Regions from separate parts of the Actinocorallia aurantiaca genome, predicted to be linked through region 4. Evidence: riboswitches for the same ligand, from Rfam matches in the RefSeq annotation. Region 4 holds a riboswitch; each other region holds the start of a gene.
The links. Region 4 has a riboswitch for S-adenosylmethionine ahead of thrC (threonine synthase). Riboswitches for the same ligand answer to the same signal wherever they lie in the genome.
Positions count from the first base shown of each region.

Region 1: it holds a riboswitch for S-adenosylmethionine, as region 4 does, so the genes downstream of both, ABD327_RS11845 (ABC transporter substrate-binding protein) here and thrC (threonine synthase) in region 4, are expected to answer to the same signal.
Region 2: it holds a riboswitch for S-adenosylmethionine, as region 4 does, so the genes downstream of both, ABD327_RS10930 (helix-turn-helix transcriptional regulator) here and thrC (threonine synthase) in region 4, are expected to answer to the same signal.
Region 3: it holds a riboswitch for S-adenosylmethionine, as region 4 does, so the genes downstream of both, ABD327_RS02410 (aminotransferase class V-fold PLP-dependent enzyme) here and thrC (threonine synthase) in region 4, are expected to answer to the same signal.

Region 1 covers NZ_BAAATZ010000007.1:304,465-309,832, forward strand. Annotated here, with positions in the region: gene ABD327_RS11840 (ABC transporter permease) at 1-954, opposite strand, end outside; gene ABD327_RS11845 (ABC transporter substrate-binding protein) at 951-2,585, opposite strand; SAM riboswitch class IV at 2,624-2,736, opposite strand; gene ABD327_RS11850 (hypothetical protein) at 2,842-3,543, shown strand; gene ABD327_RS11855 (TetR/AcrR family transcriptional regulator) at 3,580-4,173, opposite strand; gene ABD327_RS11860 (hypothetical protein) at 5,166-5,368, opposite strand, start outside.
Region 2 covers NZ_BAAATZ010000007.1:95,619-100,986, reverse strand. Annotated here, with positions in the region: gene ABD327_RS10940 (DUF7064 domain-containing protein) at 175-1,170, shown strand; gene ABD327_RS10935 (phosphotransferase) at 1,167-2,225, shown strand; SAM riboswitch class IV at 2,308-2,419, shown strand; gene ABD327_RS10930 (helix-turn-helix transcriptional regulator) at 2,430-3,800, shown strand; gene ABD327_RS10925 (type I polyketide synthase) at 3,904-5,368, shown strand, end outside.
Region 3 covers NZ_BAAATZ010000002.1:330,214-335,581, forward strand. Annotated here, with positions in the region: gene ABD327_RS02395 (PucR family transcriptional regulator) at 1-88, shown strand, start outside; gene ABD327_RS02400 (hypothetical protein) at 99-827, shown strand; gene ABD327_RS02405 (PIG-L family deacetylase) at 832-1,635, shown strand; SAM riboswitch class IV at 1,693-1,807, shown strand; gene ABD327_RS02410 (aminotransferase class V-fold PLP-dependent enzyme) at 1,851-3,068, shown strand; gene ABD327_RS02415 (PP2C family protein-serine/threonine phosphatase) at 3,169-4,359, shown strand; gene ABD327_RS02420 (metallophosphoesterase family protein) at 4,356-5,177, opposite strand; gene ABD327_RS02425 (hypothetical protein) at 5,330-5,368, shown strand, end outside.
Region 4 covers NZ_BAAATZ010000003.1:507,904-513,271, forward strand. Annotated here, with positions in the region: gene ABD327_RS05580 (alpha,alpha-trehalose-phosphate synthase (UDP-forming)) at 87-1,511, opposite strand; SAM riboswitch class I at 1,691-1,832, shown strand; gene thrC (threonine synthase) at 1,848-3,077, shown strand; gene ABD327_RS05590 (MoaD/ThiS family protein) at 3,080-3,358, shown strand; gene ABD327_RS37435 (cold shock domain-containing protein) at 3,364-3,597, shown strand; gene ABD327_RS05600 (hypothetical protein) at 3,689-4,294, opposite strand; gene groL (chaperonin GroEL) at 4,683-5,368, shown strand, end outside.

The DNA of each region.
Region 1 (5,368 bases), on a different contig from region 4:
TCGCAACCGGGGGTCGATGACCAGGTAGAGCAGGTCGAGGAGGATGTTGACGACGACGTAGACGCCGCTGGTGAGGACGACCACGCCCATCACGACGGGCAGGTCCTTGCCGGTGACCGCGTTCAGGGTGAGCTGGCCGAGCCCCTGCCGGGAGAAGATCATCTCGATGGTGACGAGGCCGCCGAGGACCAGGCCGAACAGCCAGCCGCCGAGCGTCACGGCGGGCAGCAGCACGTGCCGCAGCGCATGCCTGAACCGCACCGCCAGGTCGGACAGGCCGCGGGCCCGCGCCGTCAGCACGAACGGCTCCTCCAGGACGGTCTCCAGACCCTCCCGCATCACCTGGCTCAGCAGGGCGGTCACGGAGATCGCCACCGCGACGGCCGGCAGGACGAGCCCGGAGAACCCGTCGCCGCCCGCGGCGGGGAACCATCCGAGCTGGAAGGAGAACACCGTCAGCAGCAGGATCCCGGCCCAGAAGACCGGCACCGAGATGCCGACCAGCTCGAGCCCGGACACCACTCCGCGCAGCAGCCGACTCCTCTTGGCCGTCAGCAGGGACAGCAGGATCGCGGTCACCGCGGCCAGGCCCAGACCCGTCAGGGTGAGCTGGAGCGAGGGGACGGCCTGGCTGGAGATGAGCGAGGACACCGAGTCGTGCAGCTGGTAGGAGTGGCCGAGGTCGCCCTTCAGGACCCGGCCCAGGTAGGCGAGGTACTGGACGTGCACCGGCTCGTCGAGCCCGTAGTCGGCGACGATCTGCGCCCGGACCTCCGGCGTCACCGTGGACTGGCCGATCAGCGTGTCCTCGATGCTGCCCGGGGTCAGGTGCAGCGAGGCGAAGGCGAGTGTGACCGCGCCCCACAGCACCAGCAGCGACGCGCCGAGCCGGACGAGGGTCCGGCGCGCCACCGGGTGTCGTGCGGGCGTCCTGCTCTTACTCACCCGGCTCACTTGGTCACCCAGGCGCTGTAGAAGGTCGGGTAGGCCTGCGGCTCCCATCCGATGCCGTGCGCCTTCTTCGACGAGCCCAGCACGTAGTTGAAGACGTAGACGGGGAACACGGCGACGTCGGTGTTCACCTTCTGCTGCACCTTGGAGTACAGGGCGGCGCGTTCGGCGAGGTCGGTGGTGTTCAGGGAGTCGTCGAGCCAGCCGTCGACCTCCTTGTCGGTGTACTTGGCCTGGTTCTGGCCGTACTGCTCGGCGTTGGTGATGCTGGAGGACGAGAAGAGGTTGCGCAGGGCGTCGCCGTCCGCGCGCTGCCAGCTGAAGTCGGCCAGGTCGTAGTCGCCCTTGATGACTTTGGGCAGGTATTCGGCGACGGTGACGTCGTCGAACGCCACGTCGAAGCCGATCTTCTTGGCCTCGGCCTGGATCTGCTGGGCCAGGGTGTCGCGCTGTTCGCGGGCGAACGCCTTCAGGAACGGCCAGCGGACGGTGAGGCGCTCACCGTCCCTGGTGCGGTAGCCCTGGTCGTCCCGGCCGGTCCAGCCCGCCTCGTCAAGCAGCTTGGCGGCACCGTCCGGGTCGTACTTCCACTGGGTCTCGGTGCTCTTGTCGTACCCCTGGGTGGCGGGCGAGATCGGGCTGAACGCCGGCTGGAAGACGCCGAAGTACAGCTTGTCGACGACTGTCTTGAAATCGATGCCGTCACGGAACGCCTGGCGGACCTTCACGTCCTTGAACACGCCGCCGGCGGTGTTCGGGTAGTAGCTGTAGTTGCCGCCGGGGGCCTGCTTGGTCTGGAGCGTGAAGCGGGAGTCGGCCTTGAGCTGCTTGACGTTCACCGGCGGCACGCTGGCGATCCCGTCGACCTGGCCGCTGGTCAGCGCGCCGAGCCGGACGGAGTCCTCGGCCAGCAGCTTGATCTCCAGTTTCTCCAGGTGGGCGGGACCGGAGTGCGCGGCGGTCGGAGGCGCCCAGTCGTAGTCCGGGTTGCGGTGGTAGGTGATGCCCTGGCGCGGGGTGAACTCGTCGATGACGAACGGGCCGGTGCCGATCACCCGCTTGGCCAGCTCCTCGGGGCCCTTCTTCAGCGACTCCGGCGACTGGATGCCGAAGTAGGCGGTGGCCAGCGCGGCGAGGAACGGCGAGTGCGGGCGGGAGAAGGAGACCTTCACCGTCCGCGCGTCGACGACCTCCGAACCGGTGTAGGGGGCGATGAAGCCGGCGGCGAGCTGCGACTTGGTCTTCGGGTCCACGATGTGCTCGAGGTTGGCCTTGACGGCGGCGGCGTCGAAGACCGTGCCGTCGCTGAACTTCACGCCCTCGCGCAGCTTGAACGTGTAGGTCTTCTGGTCCGCGGAGATCTCCCAGGAGGAGGCCAGCCAGGGGTGGATCTTCCCCTGGTCGTCCAGCGTGACCAGGGAGTCGAGCACGGGCCTGGTGTAGAGGCCGGTGATGTCCTGCGGGCTGGCGTGCGGGTCGAGGTTCGTCGGTTCGGTGTTGACCGCGTAGACCAGCGTCCCGCCCTTGACCGGCTCTCCCGATTCCGCGTCGGCGTCCGCGGAGGTCCCGCCGCCGCAGGCGGTGAGGGCGAGGAGGGCGGTCAGCAGGAGGGCGGAGGTGCGAACTGCGTACATGTGGGGGGTCATGCCTTTCCACCGAGAGCCCCTGACGGGGCCCGCTCATTGCGGCGCTGGATCACGCCGCCAGGTGATCCCCGGGAGCACCCCGCGCGGGAACGAGGGTTGCCGGCCGACCAGCCGGGGCTTGACGTCGACGCTCTTTACCTACTTAAAAGGTAGGAAAATTAGAGTTAGATGTCAACGGTGCCCGGGAAACCGGGTCCGATCATGGCTCGATACACTCGGGCACCCATCCCCCGGAGGCTCCCCCATGCACCGCCTGCTCGGCCTGAGCGCCCTGCTGCTCGTCCCGCTCACCGCCGCGCCCGCGCAGGCCGCCGGAGCGGACGTCGTCTTCACCTACGACAAGAAGGTCGTCGTCCAAGGGCCCGGCACCTGCGTGCCGGCGAACATCAGGGCGGCGGCCACCGCGCCCTCCGGCTCGACCTTCCGGGCCAAGCTGTACGACTCCCGCGGCCGGGGCGGCTGGATCTCGTCGAAGCTCTCGGCCGGGGAGGACGCCTACGAGCTCGGCACCGGCTGCTTCACCGAAGAGGACACCGGCAAGTGGCGGCTCCAGGTCATCGTGACCGGCCGGGGCGGCAGGACGATCGCCGACGAGAGCTTCTTCTGGTGGCAGAAGCACGACACGAAGTTCACCGGCTTCAACGCGGGTCCCGAGCCCGTGCGCAAGGGCCGCAAGCTGACCGTGTCGAGCAGGCTCGTCCGCTGGAGCGACCGGCCCGAGCGCTACATCCCCTACTCCGCCCGCAAGGTCCGCCTCTACTTCCGCGCCCAGGGCACCTCGAAGTGGACGTACAAGGCGACCGTGACCACCGGCCGGGACGGCCGCTTCACCCGCGCCTTCACCGCGGACCGCGACGGCTCCTGGCAGGCCCGTTTCGACGGCACCTCCCGTTTCGACGCCCAGACCTCCGGCTCCGACCACGTCGACGTCCGCCCCGCGTCCTGACCCGTCGCCCGGTCGGCGGGGCTGCCGGGCAGCCCCTCAGAGCAGAGCCTCACGCGGGTGGGTGATGTTCTTCATGAACGTCCAGAGGGCCTCGGTCAGGACCTCGGGGTCGGGCCGGGGCGTCCGGTTGAGCGCCAGGCTCAGCGCCGAGCGCAACCCGCCCATGAGGCAGGCCGCCAGCAGTTCGAGGTCGCCGTCGGCGGCCCCCTCCCCGCGGCTGCGGGCCCCCGCGAGGTTGCGCGCGGCCCGGTCGATGATCAGCCTCATGTACTGGGCCTCGACTTCGGCGGCCTGGATGTCCCTGCTCATCTGCCCCAGGATCGTCGGCGCGAGCGGATCGGCGTACAGATGCCGCACCAGGGCCGCCATCCGGGCCCTCTCCCGCGCGACCCAGGTCTCGCCCGGAAACCCGCGGAACACCACGGCGTCCACCTGGTAGTAGAAGCGCGCCAGAAGCGCGCCGAGCAGCCCGCTCTGCGTGCCGAAGTACCGGTAGGGCAGCCCCACGCTCACCCCGGCCCGCCGCGCGACCGCCGCGACCTCCACCTCCCCCGTCCGGATCAGTTCCTCCGCCGCGGCGTCGAGCAGCCGCCGCCGGGTCTGAGTGCCGCGTTCCGAGAGAGACGTCATGTGGCAGAGCGTAAGTTGAGTTCAACTCAACAATCAACCCCGCCGGGCCGCCGGCGAACACCGTCCCACGCCCCGCGAACTCGCCGCACTCTGAAAAACGTCCGGTCTTACCGACACCCCGTTCCCTTTTGGGAGACCGGGAGAAACCGTGGGAAGGGCTGCGGACTCCAGCTCAAGGCGAGACGGATCTGAGCGGGCGAGCCGGTACGAGGCGGCCCTGTATCAGGCCGCCGAACAGGCGCTGGCCAGGTGTTCCCGCGGTTTGTCCTGGTCTCCCAACTGGCGGGTGGGAGCAATACTCGCAGGCTGTACCGGGTCGATCCGCCGCGCGTGACACGCCGGGTTCAACCTTTCCAATCGCCCTCATGTTGGGGGCATAGCTTTCCGGACCCGGCGCAGGGCAAGCACTCTCCCCACATGAGTCCCTCGCCGCTTCCCTTGCAGTACTTGCACTTGTCGACATGGGTCCCACAATTCTGGCAGCGATCCGACATGATCCCTCCATGAGATCCGAGCGGGCTCTTTGGGTCGATCAGAAAGCCTCCCAGGCAGTATGCGGCCCGGTCAATGATCAGACTGGCCGCTACCGGTGCTCTGTCGTACCCGGCCTTCTCCTATCCGCAATTTCCCGACACCCCGCCGCACTCGCCCCCGAGCGTCCGGAAAACCTGACCCTAGGAGACGGGACACCGCTCCGAGTGGGTGTTTTCGAGGAGGAATCGACGACAGGACCTTCCGGCAGATAGACAGGTAGAAGGACTCCGAACCCTCTTGGGGTCCCGGACTCGCGGAGTCGCGTATTCAACTGTCGCGTATTCGTCCGGTCCTTGACCTTGGTGCATCATCTGGGTGTGGGGATCACGTGGAGCGAGAACCTGGTCGAACAGCCGATGGATGCCCACCGGCCGGCTGATGTCCTTCAGGCAGCGGGGTTGTGCATGGCCGGGGAGTTCGAGTCGGATGGGTTCCGCTGGGTCAGGTCACGGCGGTGCTTAGAGCGGCGAGACGGTGTCGGCCGGGTCGAGCGGTTGATCGTGGAGCAGAGCCATCACAACAGGTCTGGCTCGTTCGTCCAGTTCGCTGTGGCGCAACCGGAGGTCGATGATCGTGATCTGGGCGCCTGGTGCGTGACTCATCATCCATGAACGGTGGTTCGCCCAGACGGGGCGCTGAACGTTGTATGTGCGACCAGCTG
Region 2 (5,368 bases), on a different contig from region 4:
GTCCGAGTGCGTCCGGCACCCTCCGAGCGACCGTCGAGCCGCCCTTGCCGGGAACGTGTACTACCGCGCAGGGGTCTTCATCATTCTGGTTTTTGAACTCTGTTCTATTTTGTTGGCTCTTGTGACATCGTTCGGCGAACAACGTCATGCGTCCGTCTGAGGAGGAGCGACCGCATGGTGAGGATCGTGGAACACGGGACCTGGCGACTCACGGAGGAGGACGAGTCACGGCACGCTCCGGGGGAGGGGATGCTGTGGAACGAGTCCTACTACTTCGACTTCGCCACCGAGGACGGTTCGCTCGGCGGGTACGTCCGGCTCGGCCTCTACCCGAACTGGGGACGGGCCTGGTACTGGGCCTGCGTGGCCAGGCCGGGGCACCCGCTCGTCATCGTCGCGGACGACGACGCCCCGCTGCCCGCCCCCGGTGAGACGGCGGTGCGGACGGACTCCTACCGGGCCTCGCAGGAGATCCCGGAACCGTTCGGCCCCGCCCGCGTGAGCCTGGACGCCGTCGCGCACGTGCTCGCGTCCGCGACGGACGCCTACGGAGACCTCGGCGGGACCGAGACGACGAGGCTCGTCCTGGACCTCGAATGGGACACCGTCGGCGGCGCGTACCCGTACAAGGACCTGCCGCGCTACGAGATCCCCTGCACGGTCTCGGGAACGGTCCGGGTGGGCGACGAGACTTTCGACGTCACCGCCTCGGGGGAGCGGGACCACTCGTGGGGAGAGCGGGACTGGTGGTCGGTCTCCTGGCTGTGGAGTTCGGGGCGGCTCGACGACGGCACCTGGTTCCACGGGATGCAGGCCAACGTCGGCTTCCCCATGGAATGGCCGTCGTTCACCGCCGCGCGTGAGGAGGGTCCGGTCCACCTCGACGGCTTCCGCGCCGAGACGGTCTTCGGTCCGGACGACCTGCCGGAGTACTCGCGGCTCGGGCTGAAGGGCGCGCCGATGACCGCGACGCCGACGGCGTTCGCGCCCGTCGCGGTGACCTCCCCCGACGGCGTCCTCGCGTACTTCCCGCGAGCCCTGTGCCGTTTCGAGGCCGAGGACGGCCGCACCGGACACGGCTGGACCGAATGGCACCAGCCGCCGGGGTGGCGCGACCACGACTGGGCGCCTTCCCCGAACTCCGCCGACGACCAGGAGGACCGGTCATGACCGCCCCCGCCCTTCCCGGAGCCCACGGCCTGACCGCCGCCTGGCTGACCGAGGCCCTCGCGCCCCGCCTCGCCGGAGTGAAGGTGACCGGCGTCGACGCCGTTCCCGTCGGCACCGGCCAGGTCTCCGACACCTTCCGCCTGAACCTCGCCTACGAGCGGCCCGTGGACCTGCCCGCCACCCTGGTCGCCAAGGTCCCCGCCCTCGACCCGGCGAGCCGCGCCGCGGCCAGGGCGATCCGCACCTACGAGATCGAGGCGGGTTTCTACACCCACCTGGCGCAGGGGCTGGCCGCCGCGATCCCCGTCTGCCACTTCAGCGCATACGAGCCCGGACAGGACGACTACACCGTCATCCTGGAGGACCTCGCCCCGGCCCGCCCGGGCGACCAGCTCGCCGGCGTCACCGCCGAGGAGGCCGCGGCGGCCGTGGACGAGCTCGCGATCCTGCACGCGGCCGGCTGGGACTCCCCGGACCTGGCCGCCCTCCCGTGGCTGAACCGCCACGACGCGGCCTCCTCCGAGTTCACTGCGGCGATGGTCACCGGCCTGTACGACGGCTTCCGCGACCGCTACGCCGAGCGCCTGACCCCCGAGATCCTCGCGCTCATCGAGGATTTCCTCCCGCGCATGGCCGCCTACCTGGCTCCCCGTCCCGGTCCGGCGAGCCTCACTCACGGCGACTTCCGCGCCGACAACCTCCTGTTCGGCCGCTCCCGCCCCTACATCGTGGACTGGCAGACCTGCACCTACGGGTCCCCGCTGTCCGACCTGTCCTATTTCCTGGGCTCCAGTCTCCCCACGGAGACCCGCCGCGCCTGCGAGCACGCCCTCGTCCGCCGCTACCACGCCTCCCTGGCCGCGAGTGGCATCCCCCTGACCTGGGACGACTGCTGGACCTCCTACCGCGAACACGCCTTCCACGGCATCACCATGTCCATCGGCGCCTCCATGCTCGTGGAGCGCACCGACCGCGGCGACGACATGTTCTGCACCATGACCGCCCGCCACGCCGACCACGCCCTGGACCTGGACTCCCTGTCCCTCCTCCGCTGAGCCGGGGAGGGGTGAAGATTCAACGAAAACGGGATGGATCTATGGTTTTCCTACTTAATTAGTGTGTATTCTGGCGATGTTCGGCAAGGAGCGCCAGCGCCAAGCCCCGGCTCGCTGGCCGGCAACCCTCACTGCTGCAGGGTGCCCCGGGTGACGCCAGGCGGCGTGCCTCGAGCACGTCGCAAGCAACAGTGAGGACGGACCATGCGGTATGCCCCCCCGATCACACCGGCCACCGTCAAGAGCCTGGTGCGGACCGGGCACCCCGAAGAGGCGGCACTCGCCCTGGCGGAGTTGGAGTCGGGACCCGACCCGAGAGGAACGGTCCGATCCCTGCGGGACTGGGCGTCCTGCTGGTACCCCGGTCTCCTCGGTCCGTCCCGGGACGCGTGCGCCTCGCCGCCCCCGATCTGCGAGGGCCTGGACGCGCTGCGCGAGCTCATGTCCACCGGCGCCGGGGACGAAGCGGTGGCCCGGGCCGAACGGGTGCTCGGCGACTGCCCGATGGGCTCCGGCGCGCTGGAGCCGCTGCTGGCCTCCCTCGCCACGCTCGTCTATGCCGACCGCGCGGACAGGGCCGCCCGCTGGTGCGAGCCGCTGCTGGAGCAGACCACCGCGCACTGCGACCCGGTCTGGCTCGGCGCCTTCGCCGCGATCCGCGCCGAGAGCGCCTTCCGGCAGGGCGACCTCCCGGCCGCGGTGGAGGCGGTGAGAACGGCGCTGACGCATATCTCGTGGCAGAGCTGGGGAGTGGCGATCGGCATTCCCTTCGCCATCATGATCTCGGCCAAGGCGGTGATGGGAAAGAATGAGGACGCGCTTCGCTACCTTGCCGTCCCGGTTCCTCCGACGATGTTCGAGACGCCTGCTGGACTGCATTATCTGGCGGCTCGCGGATATTTTCGCCTCGCTGCCGGAGATGCGGAGAGCGCTTTCGCCGAATTCCTGGAGTGCGGCGAGCGGATGCGGCGCTGGGAGGTCGACCTGCCCGGCCTGGCGGCCTGGCGGATCGGGGCGGGCCGGGCCGCGCTCGAACTCGGCCGCCGCCGCGAGGCCCTGGCGCTGGCCGAGGAGCAGCTGGACCGGCTGGACCGGTTGGGCGCCGGGCGCACCCGCACCCGGGGGCTGGCCCTGCGGCTCCAGGCTGAAGCCGGCACCCCGCGCCGGCGGGGGGCTCTGCTGGAGGAGGCGGCGGCGGTACTGGAGGAGGCCGGGGACCGGCTGGAGCTGGCCGGCACGCTGAGCGCGCTGGGCAAGGCCAGGGACGCCGGAGGCGATCGTGCGCGCGCCCTCGCCGCGGGGGCCAGGGCGCGCGCGATCGCCGCGTCCTGCGGACTGCCCTCCGACCCCGGGCAGGGAGAGGAGGTCCCGGCGGGCGCCCACGGCGTGTCCCGGGCCTCGGTGGTGCTCAGCGAGGCCGAGCTCAAGGTCGCCACCCTCGCCGCGCAGGGGCTGTCCAACCGGCAGATCTCCTCCCGGCTGTACGTCACGGTCAGCACCGTCGAACAGCACCTCACCCGTATCTACCGCAAGCTCGGTGTTTCTCGCCGATTGGATCTGGCGGAATTCCTGTGACCTCCTCTGCTAGGGGTTTCTAGGGGTTGTTAAGGGTGGTGAAAACCCTTGCCCGAGGCGCAGACTCGACTTGATGAATGGTCTGGTCGGCCAAGGAGCAGATATGGGTGGCGTTATTCCCGTCGCGGTCGTCGGATTGGCGTGCAGGATTCCGGGGGCGCCTGATCCGGAATCCTTCTGGCGAATTCTTGAAAAGGGTGAGAGTGCCGTCTCCGATAATGGGGCGCGGGGATCCGGCGCCTTTCTGGAACGGCCGGACCTGTTCGACGCCGCGTTCTTCGGGATCTCGCCGAGGGAGGCCGCCGCGCTCGACCCGCAGCAGCGGCTGGTGCTCGAACTGGCCTGGGAGGCCCTGGAACGGGCGGGCATCGTTCCCGCCGCGCTCGCCGGACGCCCCGCCGGGGTGTTCGTCGGGGCGATCGCCTCCGACTACGCCGGGCTGGTGCGCCGGGCCGGCGCGGTCACCAGGCACTCGCTTCCCGGCCTGAACCGGGGCCTGATCGCCAACCGCGTCTCCTACGCACTCGGCCTTCGCGGGCCCAGCCTGACGGTCGACTCCGCGCAGTCCTCCGCGCTGGTCGCGGTCCAGCTGGCCTGCGAGAGCCTGCGCCGCGGGGAGAGTGAACTGGCCTTCGCGGGCGGCGTCAACCTCATCCTCGGCGAGGAGTCCCGGCTGGTGGCCGACCGGTTCGGCGGGCTCTCGCCCGACGGGCGCTGCTTCACCTTCGACGCGCGGGCCAACGGCTACGTCCGGGGCGAGGGCGGCGGGCTGGTGCTGCTCAAGCGGCTCGACGACGCGCTCGCGGACGGGGACCGGATCCACGCGGTGATCCTCGGCGGCGCGGTCAACAACGACGGCACCACCGAAGGGCTGACCGTACCGAGCGCCCGGGCCCAGGAGGAAGCCGTCCGCCAGGCGGTGGAGGCGTCCGGCCTGGCCCCCGCCGACCTCCAGTACGTCGAGCTGCACGGAACCGGCACCCCGGTCGGCGACCCGATCGAGGCCGCCGCGCTCGGCGCGGCACTCGGCGCCGGACGGACGCCCGAGACGGCGCTGCGCGTCGGCTCGGTCAAGACCAACGTGGGCCACCTCGAAGGCGCGGCCGGCATCGCGGGCCTGCTCAAGGTGGTCCTCAGCCTGAGCCACCGCGCCCTTCCCGCCAGCCTGAACTTCACCGAGCCGTCCCCGCGCATCCCCCTGGACGAACTCGGCCTGGCCGTCCAGCACGAGACCGGAGCCTGGCCTCGGCCTGACGCGCCCCTGATAGCGGGCGTCAGTTCCTTCGGCGTGGGCGGCACCAACTGCCACCTCGTCGTCGCCGAACCGCCGAACTTCGAACCCCGCCGTACCGCCCTGGCCGAGCTCCGGGAGGGACAAGGCTCGGCACCGCACACCGGGGTCGCGGAATCCGAGGATGGAGCCGAGGCCGGTGGGGACGCCCCGGTCGTGTCCTGGCTGGTGACCGGGCGTGATCCCGCGGGGCTGCGCGCGCAGGCGGTGCGGCTGGCCGACGCGGTCGAGGCCCGTCCGGAACTGGAGGCCGCCGATGTCGGGCGGACTCTGGCGG
Region 3 (5,368 bases), on a different contig from region 4:
CGAGAACCCCGAGTTCAGGCTGGAACTGATGCTGCTGCTCCAGGTGTGGATCCGGGAGGCCTCTGGTGAAAACGCGGGCAGCGTTTAGACTCCCCCGCATGCGTACCGTCGCCCCTCTCGCCCTGCTGGTGTTCGCCGCCGTTCTCTCCGGCCCGGCCCCGGCCCAGGCGGAAGGTCCGCTGACCATTCGCGCCATGAAGGCGTACGGGAATCCCGTCATCGTCCCCGGCAAGAAGACGAAAGTGCCGGTGAAGGTCGCCGTCACCGGCACGAAGATCACCGATGTCGACGTCACCCTCAAGCACGCGGGCGGTAAGGGGTTCGCGCTGATCAGCGATTTGAAGCGGGTCTCGGGAACCGCCGGAGACGGCGTCTGGAGAGGGACCGCCCTGCTCGACGCGAACGACTGGGGCGGCCGCTACACGATCGAGGTCGCGGCCACGGACGGAACGTCCAAGGACGCCTACTACGCCTTCAAGACGGCCAAGAAGACGGGCGCGGTGACGGTCCGGAGGGCCGCCAAGCTCAACGTGGCCGTTGCTCCCCGGCCCGTGACCAAGGGGGCCAAGCTGCGCGTTCAGGGAACCCTGCGGGCCCTGGGGGCGAAGGGCGCCTACGCGGCGTTGAAAAAGCAGAAGATCGAGATCTGGTTCAAGCCGAAGGGCAAGAAGAAGGGCACCCGGATCGCGGTGGTCACGACCAATTCCAAGGGTCGCTATTCGCGCCTCTTCACCGCCAAGAAGGACGGCACCGTCGCGGCCCGCTACAACGGCACCACCGTGTGGCAGAAGAAGGTGACCGGTTGGAAGACGGTGGACGTACGCTGAGTCCATGTTGACCCTGATGGCGGTACACGCCCACCCCGACGACGAAGTGATCAGCACCGGTGGGGTGCTCGCCAAGGCCGCCGCCTCCGGAATCCGCACGGTGCTCGTGACGTGCACCAACGGCGAGCAGGGAGACGGACCGGGCGGGGTGAAGCCCGGAGAGCCCGGACACGACCCGGCGGCGGTCAGGGAGCTCCGGCTCCAGGAGTTGAAGAAGTCGGCCGAACTGCTCGGCATCCAGCATGTGGAACTGCTCGGCTACGCCGATTCGGGAATGGACGGCTGGGACGCCAACCACGCGGCGGACTCCTTCGCCAACGTCGATCTCGACGCGGCGACGGATCGGCTCGTGGCCCTGATGGAGCAGTACCGGCCGCAGGTCGTCGTCACCTATGACGAGAACGGCGGCTACGGGCATCCCGACCACATCCAGACGCACCGCGTCGCGGTCGCGGCCACCGACAGGACGGGGATCCCGGACAGGCTCTACTACACGGCGGTGCCCCAGTCGGGCCTGCAGATGATGTTCGACTACCTCAAGGCCAGCGGGCTGGCCGAGGAGCTGGGCATGGAGGAGCCGATGAACTTCGGCGTCTCCGACGAGATGATCACCACGACGGTGGACGTCGCGCAGTACGCGGAGGCCAAGTTCGAGGCGCTGAGGGCGCACGCCAGCCAGGGCGACAGCATCTTCCTGCTGCAACTGCCCGAGGAGGCCAAGCCGATCGTCTTCGGTGCGGAGTCGTTCATCCGGGTGCGCGGCGAGGGGCCGGACAAGGAGGACGACCTCTTCGCCGGGCTCGCCTGAGACCGCCGGGCCGACCGGGCTGGAAGGGCCCGGCGGGCCTTGCTATAGTCCCGGCTAGGTCATGAGTGCCAGCGCCAAGCCCCGGCTCGCTGGCCGCCAACCCTCCTTCCGCGGTGGGGTGGTCCGGGTGACGACCTGGCCGGTCGCAAGAAGCGTCCGGCAAGCGCGGACCCGTCGGGCACACCCCGGGGTCCCAGGATCCCGGAGGCTGGGTCATGTCCGTTCTCACCCGTATCCCGCAGCTCGTCGGCGCCGACGCCCCCGTTCCCGTCACGACGGGCGTCGTGCCGTACGCGAACTTCGACTACGCGGCTTCGGCACCGTGTCTGGAGAGCGTGCAGGAAGCCGTCACGCGGGCGCTCCCGTACTACAGCAGCGTCCACCGCGGCGCCGGGTACGCCTCGCAGGTCACCACGCGGGCCTACGAGGAGGCGCGCGAGAGCGTCCGCTCCTTCCTCGGCGGGCCGCAGGCCGTCGTCTTCACGCGCAACACCACGGACTCGTTCAACCTGCTGGCGCGGGCGCTTCCCGTCCCGACGTCCGTCGTGGTGTTCGAGTCCGAGCACCACGCGACCCAGCTGCCGTGGCGCAACGCCGTCCGGCTGCCCGTCCCCGCGAGCCCGATCGAGGCGCTGAGGGCCGCCGGCGAGGCGCTGCGGGTCTGCCCGCAGGGGCCGCGCCTGCTCGTCATCACGGCGGCCTCCAACGTGACGGGCGAGCTGTGGCCCGTCCAGGAGTTCGCCGACCTGGCGCACCGCCACGGGGCGCGGATCGCGGTGGACGCCGCCCAGCTCGCTCCGCACCGTCCGCTGGACGCCCGCGACCTGGACTACGTCGCGCTGTCGGGACACAAGCTGTACGCCCCGTTCGGGGCGGGCGTCCTGGCCGGCCGCGCGGACTGGCTGCGTGCCGCGGCCCCCTACCTGAAGGGCGGCGGCGCGAGCCGGAACGTCGGCTCCGGCGGCTCCGTGGAGTGGGCGGCGGACGCCGAGCAGCGCCACGAGGCGGGGACGCCGAACGTGCTCGGGGCGATCGCCTTGGCGGCGGCCTGCGAGACGCTCACCGGCTGGGAGGACCTGATCGCCGAGGAGGAGCGGCTGCTCGGCAGGCTCCGGGAGGGGCTCGCGCAGCTCCCCGCCGTACGGGAGCTGTCGCTGTGGGGCCCGGAGCACCCCCGCGTCGGGATCGTCTCCTTCACCGTGGAGGGGCGTTCGGCCCGCTCCGTGGCGGAGTACCTCTCGGCCGAGCACGGCATCGGCGTCCGGGACGGCAAGTTCTGCGCGCATCCGCTGGTCCGTCACCTGCTGGGCGGCGAGGGCGGGTGCGAGGGCGCCGACGGCACGGCGGTGCGCGCCAGCATCGGCCTGGGCACCACGGACGAGCACATCGACCGGCTCATCGCGGCTTTGCGAACGTTCACAGACGCGACCTGACGGATGACCTTGCCCGGACAGGCCTGGAGTACCACTATGAACGGCATTACCAGTCGCTGATCCACGGGCGTTCTCGGACGTCCCAGGGCGGGAGTAGGCCGTGCGCGCTGAAGTGACCGTCGAGTGGCCCGAAGAACCGTTGCCGGCTCTCGGCGACCCCGGAGGGATGCCCGTGGAGCGGCTGATGGGCGAGCTTCCCGCCCTCTGGCCGCTGCTCTCGGAGAGCGTCGCGCGGACCGGCCCGGGGTTCTTGTATCCGGGTTCGCTGCGCTGGGGGCCGGAGCGGGGCTGGCAGATCCTGCGCGTCCCGCCGCACGGGGCGGGTGAGGAGCCCGTCCCGGAGACTCCCGGCGCGCGGGCACGCGACGTCTGGGCGGTGATCTGCGGGCTCGTCACGCTGGCCGTCGGACGGCCTCCGCGTGACCTCACCGACGCTTCGCTGCTGTTGGAGCTGCACGCGGGGAACTCGCCGCACGGGCTGGACGCGGTCGTGCGCGCCCTGCTCGCGGGGAACGACCCGGGCGGCGTGGTGGCGGCCGTGACCCGTCCCTGGGACGAGGGCGTCTCGGTGCGGATCGCGGCCGAGACGGCGGTGGGGTCTCGGAAGGCCAAGGGCGATCCCGAGTGGGACAACGAGGACGCGTTCGCCGCGGTCCGCAGCACCGATGGCGTGGTCGCGCTGGTCGTCTGCGACGGTGTGACGGGCCCGGGGGACGGTTCGGGTGCGCGCGCCGCGCGGGCGGCCGTCGCCGCCCTGAAGGACTACCTCGTCTCCTCCCACGACCTGGAAGGCGCGCTGAGGGCGGCCGAGGACGCCGTGGTCGGCCAGGGGCGCGGAGCGTCCACGGCTCTGTTCGCGGCCGTCCACCCGGACGGGAGAACGGCCCTGCTGTCGGTGGGGGACAGCCCGGCCTGGCTGGTGCGGATGCTGCCGTTCGGGGGGCGGACGGCGCTGCGCCTCAACCCCGACCAGACGGTGCTCGCCGAGTCCCTGCTCACCGACCCGTTCGCGAACATGGGCGGCTCCATCCTGCTCGGCAACCTCGGCGGATACGCCGACGAGCCGTTCCTGGCGGACGTCCAGGTCGTGCCCGGCGACATGCTCGTCCTGCTCAGCGACGGCGCGGCCCTCGGCGAGGACGACTGGTTCGCCGGCGACCTGGTGGAGCTGGCGGGCATTCACCAGTCGGCCGCCGCGCTCGCCGCCGCACTGGTGTGCAGGGCGGAGCGCCTCGGCGGCCTCGACAACGCCACGGCCCTCGTCGCGGAGATCCGGCCGGTGGTCCGTTAGAGCACGACTCTGGGCAACTGCGGAGGGCGCGGGCGCTTCTTCCACTCCCTGGGGTAGCCGAGGGACACCTCCTCGAAGCGCACCCCGTCGTAGCGGGTCTCCCGCGGGATGTGCAGATGCCCGTAGATCATCGTCTTGACGTTGAAGCGCCGGTGCCAGTCCGCGGTGGCCGTCGTCCCGCACCACTGCGCGAACTCCGGGTACCACAGGACGTCCATGGGGTCCCGGACCAGCGGGTAGTGGTTGACCAGGACGAGGGGGACGTCGGGGTCGCAGTCGGCGAGCCGCTTCTCCGTCAGGGTGACGCGGGCTTCGCACCAGGCCTCGCGGCTCGGGTACGGGTCGGGGTGCAGCAGCCGTTCGTCGGTGCAGACGACGCCGGTCTCCATCGCGTACGCGAGCCCTTCCTCCTTGGTCGTGCAGCCGGGAGGGAGGAAGGAGTAGTCGTACAGGAGGAAGAGGGGCGCGATGCGCACGGGGCCGTCCTGGCCCTCCCACAGCGGGTACGGGTCCTCGGGAGTGAGCACTCCGAGGCGCCGGCACAGCTCGACGAGGTGTTCGTAGCGCGCGACTCCGCGCAGTCCGTCCGCGCCGTCCTTGACCGTCCACAGTTCGTGGTTGCCGGGTACCCAGACGACCTGCGCGAACTTCTCTGCGAGCAGGGAGAGCGCCCATTCGATGTCGGAGACCTTGTCCGCGACGTCCCCCGCGACGATCAGCCAGTCGTCCGGTGTCGTCGGCGTCAGTTTCGCGGTGACCTCCCTGTTCTCGGCATAGGAGACGTGGAGGTCGCTCACGGCCAGCAGCTTCGGTGTCACCCGTCCATGATGCGGCACCCCGAGGCTTTCCTGAAGATCGCACGTCACGGATGAGACAAATCTGGTCTTTGTGGCATGTGATTCAACTTTGAACCTTCTCCAGGGATTGGGTCGGAGACTGCACGTTCCTTCTTGAGATGATGGAGTGACCGATGAAGCGCGGAACCGGGCTCGCCCTGATGCTGGCCGCT
Region 4 (5,368 bases):
GGGTCGTCCCCCAGGTGGGTGTCGGGTGACCGCAGCGGAGCGAGGATCGGCTGTTTCCTTGCGGGGGTCTGGGGGTCGCCCCCAGATCAGTCCAGGGCGGCCAGCTGTTCGGCGAACCAGGCTCCGGGGGGCAGGGCCGTGGCGGCGTCGGCCAGGGCGGCGGTGCGGCGGCGGCGCTCCTCGGACGACATCAGCAGCGCCTGGTTCAGCTTCGCGGCGGTCTGGGAGACGTCGTAGGGGTTGACCATGAGGGCGTCGTCGGCCAGCTCGCCGGCCGCGCCCGCCTCCCGGGAGAGCACCAGCGCGCAGCCCTTCTCCGACAGGATCGGGCCCTCCTTGGCGACGAGGTTCATGCCGTCGCGGATCGGGTTGACCACCAGGACGTCCGCCAGCCGGAAGGCGGCGAGGGAGCGGGCGTAGTCGTCCTTGACCTGGAGGATCAGCGGGGTCCAGTCCTCCGTGCCGAACTCGTCGTTGATCTCCGAGGCGAGCCGTTCGACGGCGGCGGTGTAGTCGCGGTAGCGGGGCAGGTCGGTGCGGGAGGGGTAGGCGAAGGCCACGTGCACCACCCGGCCGTGCCATTCGCGGTGGTGGAGCAGCAGCTCCCAGTAGGCGGCGAGGCCCCGCACGATGTTCTTGGACAGCTCGGTGCGGTCGATGCGCAGGATGAGCTGCCGGTCGCCGATCTGCTCCAGCAGCGCGGCCCGGCGCTCGGCGACGTCGTCCCGCGCGGCGCGCTCCCGCAGGTCCGCGCCGTCCACGCCCAGGGAGTGCACGCCGATCCGGGTGGTCCTGCCCCGGTGCCGGACGGTCCGGGCGAACCGGTCGACCTTGGCGTCGAGGACCGACTCGCAGCAGTCCAGGAAGGCCTCGGCCCAGCGGTCGCACAGGAACCCGGCGTGGTCGGAGCCGAGGATGCCCTCCAGCACCTCGACGGCGATGTCGTCGGGCAGCAGGCGGAAGTACTCCGGCGGCGCCCACGGGGTGTGCGAGAAGTGCGCGACGCGGAGGTCGGGGCGCCGTTCGCGCAGCATCCGGGGGACCAGCGCCAGGTGGTAGTCCTGGACGACGACCTTCGCGCCACGCTCGGCGTCCTGGGCCAGGGCGTCGGCGAACGCCGAGTTGTAGGCCTCGTAGGACTGCCAGTCGCGCCGGAACGTGCTGTCGAAGTGCGGTTCGTTCGGGGTGTCGTAGAGCAGGTGGTGGACGAACCAGAGGGTGGAGTTGGCGATCGAGTTGTAGGCGCGGTGGAACGTCTTCTCGGGGATGTCCAGCATCCGGACGGCGCCCGTCTCGTGCCCGGCGCGGTCGAGCCGCCCGTACGGGTCCTGGCGGGCGGCGAGCCGGTCGCCCTCGGACAGGGCGGCGCACACCCAGACCAGGTCGGTGCCGGCCGCGACCGAGGCGAGGCCGGAGACCAGGCCCCCGCCGCCGCGGCGCATGCTCAGCGCGCCCTCTTCGGACAGGGAGAAGGACACGGGGCCGCGGTTGCTGGCGACGAGTACCTGCATGGCCAGAGTGTCGCATGCCACTGCGCGGAGGCGGGGAAGGGGACCGTTCCCACCCGGTACCGAGTGATCGAGCTAACATCGGAGGACGGTCCAAGGGGTGAGACCCCACGTGCTCGCAATCGGACACCTGTTGTAAAGTCGGGACACAACTTCATACAAGCCCGTGGATATCTCACGGGCGCTCATCCAGAGGGGTGGAGGGAACGGCCCTGCGAAGCCCCGGCAACCCTCCCGGTTCGCCATCGCGCCCATAGCGAGGCTTCGGCCGGGACGAGGTGCCAACTCCGGCCTGTGACCAGATCGGCACAGGGAAGATGAGGGAGAGGCCTCGTACTCATGCCCGACCTGGGTAACGCCACCGCGCTGATCTGCCGCGAGTGTGGCAACACCGTAGAACTCGGCCCCTACTACGCCTGCTCCGAGTGTTTCGGGCCGCTGGAGGTCTCCTACGACCTCAGCGGCGTGACGCGCGAGAGCATCGAGGCGGGTCCGCACAACATCTGGCGTTACAAGGACCTGCTGCCGGTTCCTTCGAACGTCGCCGAGATCCCCAACACCGAGCCCGGCTACACCCGGCTGGTGAAGGCCGACCAGCTCGCCTCCGCGCTGGGGATGCAGGCCCTGTGGGTCAAGGACGACAGCGGCAACCCCACCCACTCCTTCAAGGACCGCGTCGTCGGGGTCGCGCTGGCCGCCGCGCGGGAGCTGGGCTTCAAGGTCCTGGCCTGCCCCTCCACCGGCAACCTCGCCAACGCCGTGGCCGCCGCCGCGGCCCGCGCCGGCATCCGCAGCGCCGTGTTCGTGCCCTCCGACCTGGAGCAGCAGAAGATCATCACGACGGCCGTGTACGACGGCACGTTCGTGACCGTGGACGGCAACTACGACGACGTCAACCGGCTCGCCTCCGAACTCGCCGGCGAGCAGGAGGACTGGGCGTTCGTGAACGTGAACGTCCGCCCGTTCTACGCGGAGGGCTCCAAGACCCTCGGCTACGAGATCGCCGAGCAGCTCGGCTGGCGGCTGCCCGACCAGATCGTGGTCCCGATCGCGTCCGGCTCCCAGCTGACCAAGATCGACAAGGCGTTCCAGGAGTTCATCAAGCTCGGACTGGTCGAGGACAAGCCCTACAAGGTCTACGGCGCGCAGGCCGAGGGCTGCAGCCCCGTCTCCGCCGCCTTCAAGGCCGGCCACGACGTGGTCCGGCCGGTCAAGCCGGACACGATCGCCAAGTCCCTGGCGATCGGCAACCCCGCCGACGGGCCCTACGTCCTGGACGCGGTGCGCCGGACGGGCGGGGCCGTCGAGGACGTCACCGACCCCGAGGTCGTCGAGGGCATCCGGCTGCTGGCCCGCACCGAGGGCATCTTCGCCGAGACCGCGGGCGGCGTGACCGTCGGCGTGCTGAAGAAGCTCATCGAGAGCGGTCTGCTGGACCCGTCGCTGGAGACGGTCATCATCAACTCGGGCGAAGGCCTGAAGACCCTGGACGCGGTCGCCTCGGTGGCCAAGCCGTCCGCCAACATCGCGCCCAACATCGAGGCTTTCCGCGCTACAGGATTGGTCTGAGCATGAGTGTTTCCGTTCGCATCCCCACGATCCTCCGCACCTACACCGGCGGCGAGTCCGAGGTGAAGGCCGAGGGCGGCACCCTGCGTGACGTCATCGCGGACCTGGAGAAGAACCACTCCGGCATCTCCGCCCGGGTCCTGGACGACGCGGGCAGGCTCCGCCGGTTCGTGAACGTCTACGTCGGCGACGAGGACGTCCGGTTCGCCGAGGGCCTGGACACGCCCACTCCCGCGGGCATCCAGGTCTCCATCATTCCGGCGGTCGCCGGGGGCTGCTGAGGCCGATGACAGTGGAAAGGATCCGCCCGTCAAAAGGCGGGTCCTTTCTTTTTTGTTTTCCCGAATGGCTGGCCGGACCCGGCCGAAGCAATTCCCCGCCCACCCGCACCGCCGGTATCTTCCGGCACACGTCCATCCAGATGGACGGCTACCGCACCCTGGAGCAGGGGCAGCGGGTCGAGTTCGAGATCACCCAGAGCGACCGGGGCCCGCAGGCCGACCTGGTCCGCTCTCTTTGATCCGCAATTCGCGGGACCCGCAGGTGCTCGGCCCTGCGGGTCTTTCTCTTTTCGGATTCCGTTTCGTACGTCGCCGCGCGAAAGGGAGAGGTCACCGGTTCACGGAGGTCCTGCGCCAGCCGCTCCAGCTGTCCTCTCCGTCGTAGTCGTTCCAGCCGTCGTCGTAATCGTCGTAGCGGTCGCCGTGGTCGCCGTCGTTCCAGCCCCAGCGGTCCCACAGCCGGAACGGGCGGCTGACGTGGCCGTAGGTGCGGTAGGTCGGCGGGACGAAGATCCGGTACCGGTTCGAGAAGTTCCGCCCCCTCGACTGGCGGGTCTGGCGCAGGCCGCGCCCGCGGTCCCCGTCGTACCAGGAGACGCGGTCGACCATGCGGAAGTCCGCGCGGCCCCAGCGGTCGGCGCGCTCGCACTCGATGGTGCGGTAGCGGTACGGAGTCCTCTTCTGCAGGCAGACCCGGATGTAGGGCACCGGTACCCGGCCGTTGTAGGAGTGGCGGAACACCCGGACCTTCACCCCGCCGCGGCGTCCGCCCCAGGAGTAGGGCCAGACCTTCGTGTGGATCCGATGGCGGTAGCGCGACTGTTCTTTCTGCTCTTGCCGTGCGGAGGTCTCGGAGGCCTGTGCCGAAGTGCCCGTGGCGGCCGTCAGGCCCAGGACCATCGCACCCGAGAGCGCCAGCCCCAAGATCTTCTTCACTGCTCGTCCCCTTCTCATCGGACGAAGTAACCCTTGCCCCCAGGATCTTCACCTGAACACGCATGGTGCAAACTAGACTACAGAAAGTAATTACCCTAGCTCATCGCCCCATCGCACGGTTAGTTGCCGCATATCGCCCAGGTGCGGGCCCGTGGTGGGACCTTGCCTGCTCAGAGGTGGTCCCGCTTGCACTCGATGGGGGAGAGTGCTAAACAGTGATTGGCACTCTCCCCGTGAGAGTGATAACTCCGAAAGCTTTCTGGATCGGGACGATGAGGTCTCGCCACCGCGCGGCACACATGGGGCTGCCGGAACGGTGGGGCCGTCCGTCGCGGGCATCTGCCCGATCCGCCATGTTCCGTATCCACACGAGGAGGATCTGGAGCCTATGGCTGCCAAGATGATCGCGTTCAACGAGGAGGCCCGGCGCGGTCTCGAGCGTGGCATGAACCAGCTGGCCGACGCCGTCAAGGTGACTCTCGGTCCCAAGGGCCGCAACGTCGTGCTCGAGAAGAAGTGGGGCGCCCCCACGATCACCAACGATGGCGTGTCCATCGCCAAGGAGATCGAGCTCGAGGACCCGTGGGAGAAGATCGGCGCCGAGCTGGTCAAGGAAGTCGCCAAGAAGACCGACGACGTCGCGGGTGACGGCACCACCACGGCCACCGTGCTGGCGCAGGCTCTGGTCCGCGAGGGCCTCCGCAACGTCGCCGCCGGCGCCAACCCGATGTCCCTGAAGAAGGGCATCGAGGCCGCCGTCGCCGCCGTCTCCGAGCAGCTGTCCCAGCTGTCGAAGGACGTGGAGACCAAGGAGCAGATCGCCTCCACCGCCTCCATCTCCGCCGCCGACCCCGAGATCGGGGCGCTCATCGCCGAGGCGATGGACAAGGTCGGCAAGGAAGGCGTCATCACCGTCGAGGAGAGCAACGCGTTCGGTCTCGAACTCGAGCTCACCGAGGGTATGCGCTTCGACAAGGGCTACATCTCGCCCTACTTCGTGACCGACCCCGAGCGGATGGAGGCGTCGCTCGACGACCCCTACATCCTCATCGTCGGCGGCAAGGCGTCCTCCAA